DNA from 2 places in the Paenibacillus sp. 05T425 genome. Region 2 is predicted to be linked to the other one. Evidence: predicted binding sites of a transcription regulator. Region 2 holds the regulator's gene; the other holds the start of a gene.
The links. The regulator NrdR, encoded in region 2, represses ribonucleotide reductase genes. The targets are predictions, from matches to a motif close to AACACNATATATNGTGTT.

Region 1: the regulator NrdR is predicted to act here: its motif matches at 1,758-1,775, upstream of AC1DF0_RS08295 (adenosylcobalamin-dependent ribonucleoside-diphosphate reductase).

The regions. Positions count from the first base shown of each region.
Region 1 is NZ_JBFTLA010000003.1:352,434-355,851, forward strand. It holds gene AC1DF0_RS08290 (DEAD/DEAH box helicase) at 1-1,557, opposite strand, end outside; gene AC1DF0_RS08295 (adenosylcobalamin-dependent ribonucleoside-diphosphate reductase) at 1,839-3,418, shown strand, end outside.
Region 2 is NZ_JBFTLA010000013.1:158,633-162,050, forward strand. It holds gene AC1DF0_RS25900 (MntP/YtaF family protein) at 1-104, shown strand, start outside; gene coaE (dephospho-CoA kinase) at 121-717, shown strand; gene AC1DF0_RS25910 (lytic transglycosylase domain-containing protein) at 714-1,280, shown strand; gene AC1DF0_RS25915 (small, acid-soluble spore protein, alpha/beta type) at 1,370-1,591, opposite strand; gene nrdR (transcriptional regulator NrdR) at 1,736-2,230, shown strand; tRNA gene AC1DF0_RS25925 (tRNA-Ala) at 2,274-2,349, shown strand; gene AC1DF0_RS25930 (hypothetical protein) at 2,948-3,322, shown strand.

The DNA.
Region 1 (3,418 bases), on a different contig from region 2:
CTTCTCATGGAGCAAGCCCACGATATGCTCTTCAATCGTTCCTTGGGTACACAGGTTATATATTTTCACATCCTCGGTCTGACCAAGACGGTGCACCCGTCCGATTCGCTGCTCGACGCGCATCGGATTCCAGGGCAGATCGAAGTTAATCATATGGTGGCAGAACTGCAGATTGATGCCTTCGCCGCCGGCCTCCGTTGCAATCAGCACCTGTGCGCGGCCGCGGAACAGATCCATCATCCAATCCTTCTTACCACGATTCATACCGCCTCGATACGGGACGGCAATCATATTATGCGCACGGAAGAACTGCAGCAAATACTCTTGCGTTGCCCGATACTCGGTGAAAATAATGACCTTCTCATCCATAGCCTTCACGAGCTCGAGCGTCTTCTCTGCTTTCGTATTCGCTTTGATGCTCTTGATCTTCTCGACGAGCTCCCAAATCTTCGGACGCATCGGCGAATCCTCGCTCGTCTTCTTGAACAAATTAACAAGCGTAAGGAAAACGGCGTCGCGGCTGCTGCATACTTCACGCTGCAAAGTTACGAGCGACAGCATGCTGGTCAGATCGCCTCCGCTTTCGTCGTAGCGCTCCTTAACGAAGCCGGTCACGGCATCGTACAGCGCTTTCTCGTCTTCGGACAAGTAGAGCGGGATGTTGCGGACGACCCGTTTCGTAAAATGAATGCCTCCGTCGCCGCGCCGATTGCGGATCATGACGCCGGACAACGCTTCTTGCAGTTGATCCTCGTTTTTCGGAAGACGTTTGTCGACAACAAAGTTGGCTGCGAAGTCGCTTTGGCCGCCTAGTTGGCCAGGCTTGAGCAGCGTGATGAGATTGAATAGCTCATCGAGATCATTTTGAATAGGCGTAGCGGTCAGCAGCAGACAATATTTTTTGCGAAGCAGATTCGCGAATTGGTAGTTGGTCGTCTTCTTGTTCTTGAGCTTGTGCGCCTCGTCGATAATGATGAGGTCATAATCGGTGTTCAATACGAGCTCGCGATGCGGGTCGCGCTTCGCGGTATCGATCGAGGCAACGACGACGTCATAACCCCAGGTATGCTCTCGTTTCTGGGCAACAGCAGAAATGCCGAATTTCTGATTCAACTCCCGTACCCACTGGAGCACGAGTGAAGCGGGAACGAGAATGAGCGCGCGCTTCACAAGCCCGCGAACCATATATTCTTTGAGCACGAGGCCAGCTTCGATCGTTTTGCCAAGGCCGACCTCGTCAGCGAGAATTGCTCTGCCTCCCATCTCGTGCAGCACTTTGCGCGCGGTACTGATCTGATGAGGCATCGGCTCGAACTCGGGTAGGCTGCGCAAACACTGCAGTTGTTCGAAGCTTTCAATCCGACGGGCTTGTTCGGCTTCCATCGCAAGCTGATAGAGTGTCCAGTCGTCCCATGGACCACCCTTGGCAATGCGGTTCTGAAGCTCGTCGAACCAGGAACGATCGTATTGGAGATCGACTAGCGGATGGAGCTTTTTCGTAACGTAAGAGATTCCCGTATCGGTTGAACTAATCTGTGGCTGGTTCGTAAATGACATGGAGATCAGCTCCCTTTCGCAATGGATTAGGCATAAGTTGTCATTAGTATGGCCCTTTCAACAAAGATTAATAAGATGGCTCATAAAAAAGAGTGCGGACAAGCTTGAGCGAGATAGATGTCATGTAAGCGGAGTTCGTGTAGGAAATTCGAGGAAAACAAGGCTGTAGATCAACATATAGTATAGTATAATAAGGTTATGGTACAATATATTGTGATTTAGGTGGATTCGAGCGTAGGGAAGACGAAGTAAATGGAGCTTGAGAGGAGACTGTGACGGAGATGAGTACAGAACAGGGAACGAGACTCGAGGGACTTAGCGAGAAAATATTTTTGGATCGTTACGCATGGAAACAAGCCGATTCCAGTCAAGTCAAGGTCGGCGATACGGTGCTCGTCTTGACGAAGGATGATACGAAGTTTCCAACCAAAGAGGTCGGAGAGGTTACGGAGTTGTCAAGCAGCGGAGGCAGCGTCAAGGTGCGGCTGCGGAGCGGCGATGTGGTCGATACGACAACCGAGAAGCTGTCGCTTACGATCGAGCGAACACCGGAGGAAATGTGGGAACGTCTAGCGAAAGCAATGGCTTCGGCGGAGCTGACAGAAGATAAACGCAAGGAGTGGCAGGAGCGATTTCGATATATTTTAGACGATTGGAAGCTTGTGCCTGGAGGTAGGATTGCGGCAGGGGCTGGTGCGAGCGAGGAGCTGACTTTATTCAATTGTTATGTCATCCCATCGCCGAGGGATAGCAGGGGCGGCATTATGAACTCGCTCACGGAAATGACGGAAATTATGGCCCGCGGCGGCGGTGTCGGCATGAATCTATCCTCGCTCCGTCCGCGCCGTTCGATCGTCGCAGGCGTTAATGGCTCATCCAGCGGGGCAGTCTCTTGGGGAGGTCTGTTCAGTTATACGACGGGGTTGATTGAGCAGGGCGGTTCAAGAAGAGGAGCCTTAATGCTAATGATCAACGACTGGCATCCTGATGTGATGGAGTTCATTACGGTCAAGCAGACAATGGGGCAGGTGACGAATGCCAATCTGTCCGTCTGCGTCAGTAATGCGTTCATGCATGCGATTAAGGAAGATCTCGATTGGGAGCTTGTTTTTCCAGATACGAAGGAAGAAGGCTACGACGAGCTATGGAATGGCAATCTTGAGGCGTGGCGCCGAATGGGCAAGAAGGTTATTCATTATAAAACAGTTCGCGCGCGCGTTATATGGCAGACAATCATCGAATCGGCTTGGAAGTCGGCAGAGCCCGGCATCGTCTTCATGGAGTATTACAACCAAATGTCGAACAGCTGGTATTTCAATCCGATTATTAGTACGAATCCTTGCGCGGAACAAGGGCTTCCTGCATGGGGAGTGTGTAACCTGTCGGCAATCAATTTGTCGAGATTTTATGATGAAGAGAAAGATGATGTTGCGTGGGATGAGTTGGCCAAGGTGACGCGATGGTCGGTTCGTTTTCTGGATAATGTGATCGATACGACTCCATATCATTTTGAGGAAAATGAAAAGAATCAGAAGCTGGAGCGTCGTATTGGGCTTGGGACAATGGGGCTTGCAGAATTGATGATTAAGCTGCGAATTCGCTATGGAAGTCCAGAATCGCTTCAATTTCTTGATAGGCTGTATGGTTTTATAGCGAGAGAGTCTTATTTGGCATCAGCAGAAATTGCGGGAGAAAAGGGATCGTTCCAGGCTTTCGAGACGGAGCCCTTCCTGCAAAGCGGATTTATGCGCAATATGACCGAACAGTTCCCTGAGGTTGGTCAAGCGATTAAGGATAACGGAATGAGAAATGTGACTGTTATTACGCAAGCGCCGACGGGAAGCACGGGAACGATGGTCGG
Region 2 (3,418 bases):
GAATCCGGTTTGGGTTCCAATGCTCGAATTGGCGCGGGATGCAGACGCTGTCCTTCCTTCCAGGGATATTATTGATCATCATGGGTATTATGAAGCTGTTATAACTTCGAGGTGAATGGAATGATAATCGGATTAACCGGCGGTATAGCCAGCGGCAAAAGCACCATCGCTCAGCTGCTCGCCCACCGCGGCGCGCTGCTGGTCGATGCCGATCAAGTAGCAAGAGAGGTTGTTCAGCCGGGAGAGCCGGCACTTGAGGCGATCGCCTCTTCTTTCGGACAAGCTGTACTTCAGGCGGACGGCTCCTTGGATCGTTCCGCGCTTGGCGCAATTGTGTTCCAGGACAAGGCGTCGTTAGCGAAGCTCGAGTCGATCACGCATCCCGCGATTAGACAGCGCATGCAGCACAGAATACATACATATGCCGAGCAGAATCCGGGGGCACTTGTTGTTGCCGACGTCCCGTTGCTATACGAGACGAATCAGCAAGCATTATATGAAGGTATAATGGTCGTTTATGTACCTGAGACGATTCAACTTACGCGGTTAATGGGGCGTAATCAGATGGATGAGACGGAAGCGAAGCGGCGAATATCGCTGCAGATGGATATTGAAGAGAAGCGAAGACGCGCAGATTGGGTGATCGACAATAGCGGTCCGCTAGCAGAAACGGAACGCCAGATCGATGATTTTTGGCGCAGTCAGGGAATATTATGAAGGTACTTTTGCGCAAACGAGTTGTGCTCGTATTATTGCTAGGATTTATCGCTATCCTTTTCTTGAAGTCGGACTGGCTTGGCGAGTATATGTATCCCGTGTATTATAAGGACGATATTCGTGCAAGCGCCTCGAACTACGGATTGGAGCCTCATTTGGTAGCTGCCGTTATTCGAACGGAATCCAATTACAAAACAAGCAGTCAGTCGGATAAAGGCGCTGTTGGGTTAATGCAGATGATGCCGAATACGGCTAAGGATGTTGTTCGGAGGGCAGGATTCACCGAAGTGACGGAGGACATGCTCAAGCATCGCGCGGATGTTAGCATAGAGCTTGGGTCATGGTATTTAAGCTCCTTGCATCAAAGGTTCGATCAGAACTCCATCGCTGCAATTGCCGCATATAATGCCGGACCGACGAGAGTCAGTGAATGGCTGAATACGGGAGAGTGGGATGGAAAGCTGGATACGGTGAAGCAAATTCCGTACGGCGAGACCCGCCACTATGTACAACGCGTCATTTATTATTATAATAAGTACAAGGAATTGTACCCTGACTTTTAACTTAGAACATAAGATGAGCCTTGAGAGGCTCGCCGCTTCATGGACGAGCTTCCCAAGGCTTCTGTTATTCATACAAACTTAATGAATCATTATTTGTATTGGCCGGCAAGAGATTGCTCGGCGATTTGCACCAGGCGACGAGTAATGGAACCACCGATCGAGCCTGCGTCACGGGTTGCCATGTTTCCATAATATCCGTCTTGCGGAATGGCAATACCCAGCTCTTGTGCCACCTCATATTTCAGTTGGTCCAATGCTGCAGTGGCTTGTGGTACAAGCAATTGGTTGCTGTTGCTGCTGTTTGCGCTCATGTATGTTCACCTCCTTGCGGTTGGTAACTGTATTATGTGCGTTATTCTAGAGTTCATTACAGGTAAGGTATGGGAATAACTTAAGCTAAAGTCGATATCGGTATGATAAATAAAGCATCAGGATGAATGGAGGGAAACAATCCAATGAAGTGCCCCTATTGCGATTACGCAGGTACGAAAGTGTTAGATTCACGTCCGGCTAACGAGAACAAATCGATCCGCCGCCGCCGCGAGTGCGAGAAGTGCAACCGCCGCTTTACGACGTTCGAAATGATTGAGGAAACACCGCTTATCGTCATCAAAAAAGGCGGCAGCCGCGAGGAATTCAGCCGCGACAAAATATTGCGCGGACTTATCCGCGCCTGCGAGAAGCGTCCCGTTCCAGTCGAGCGCCTCGAGGTTATTGTCTCAGAGGTCGAGAAGGAGCTCCGCACGACGGCACTGGCCGAGGTAGAGAGCCGTGATATCGGCGAGATCGTCATGAGCCAGCTCTACCCTGTAGACGAGGTGGCGTACGTTCGCTTCGCGTCCGTGTACCGCCAGTTCAAGGACATCGATATGTTCATGAAAGAGCTTAACAACCTGTTGTCCAAGCACCCTTTGAACAGCCCACTGAACAGCTTAAGAGATATAGATTGACAATTTTGGCGACATCATGCTATCATCATCTTTGTCGTCATTTGGGGCCATAGCTCAGCTGGGAGAGCGCTTGCATGGCATGCAAGAGGTCAGGGGTTCGATCCCCCTTGGCTCCACCATAATAAACAAATCAACCACGTCCACCGGACGTGGTTTTCTGTTTATTATGATGGTTAGCCAAGGGGAGATGAACCCCTAGATTGGGGTTCGCCCGCGCGGACGGAGCGGTTGATAATGCTTCGAAGCAATTACATCAAGTGCAGGAGCACGGCGTCTGAATCCACCGCTAAAAGTCCTCGTCGACTAAGCCTCGACAGCCATTCAATCAAGATTCGGACATCCCATGTTGGATAGACGAGCCAAGCGAGTCGTATCCCCCTTGGCTCCACCAAACAATAAATTCAACCACTTCATCCGAAGTGGTTTTTTTATTGTTTGGTAGAGCCAAAAAGGGGGCGAACCCCGAGGTTCAGCCCGCGCGGACGGAGCGAATGCGGAGGAGCACGGCGTCTGAATCTACCGCTAAAAGTCCTCGTCGACTAAGCCTCGTGAGCCATTTAATCAAGATTCGGACATCCCATAATGAAAAGACGAGCTAGAGCGAGTCATATCCCCCTTGGCTCCAATAAGGTAAAAAGCCTTTAGCTAACTCTCCCGTCAGCTCAGGAAAAGAGGCAATTCAGCGCATCGCCGACCAAGGGATCGGTGAAGATAACAGTGGCAACCGACGGAACGGGTAGCGATATTGTGAAAATGAAGTGGACGAATGGTGCGCGGACAGAAGACTTTTTTGCAAGCGTCGGTACGCTGTTGACTGGAGACAGCTTTGACATAACTTCAAACGGAGTCTATACAGTATACACGGAGGATCAAGCCGGCAACGGAGCGGTCGAGATTATCACAATCAATAATATCAATACAGTAACGCCAAACGCCTCAACGTCAAACGGCTCGCCTCTAATCGACTTGAACGGGCAACCGCTCGATTCGTCGACTATCGACGCGTCGAAGCCTTCCGTTACGTTGGAGGTAAAGCCTAAGGAAGGCGTAGCTTTTGTGACTATTCCGGCAAAAGTATTATCCAGCTGGTAGCGTAAAAACGAAATCTTCGTCATAGAGATAAAGACTCCCTACGGCAGTTATCAGGTACCAGTCAATCTGGCATCGCTTATACCGGGTCTTAAGGAT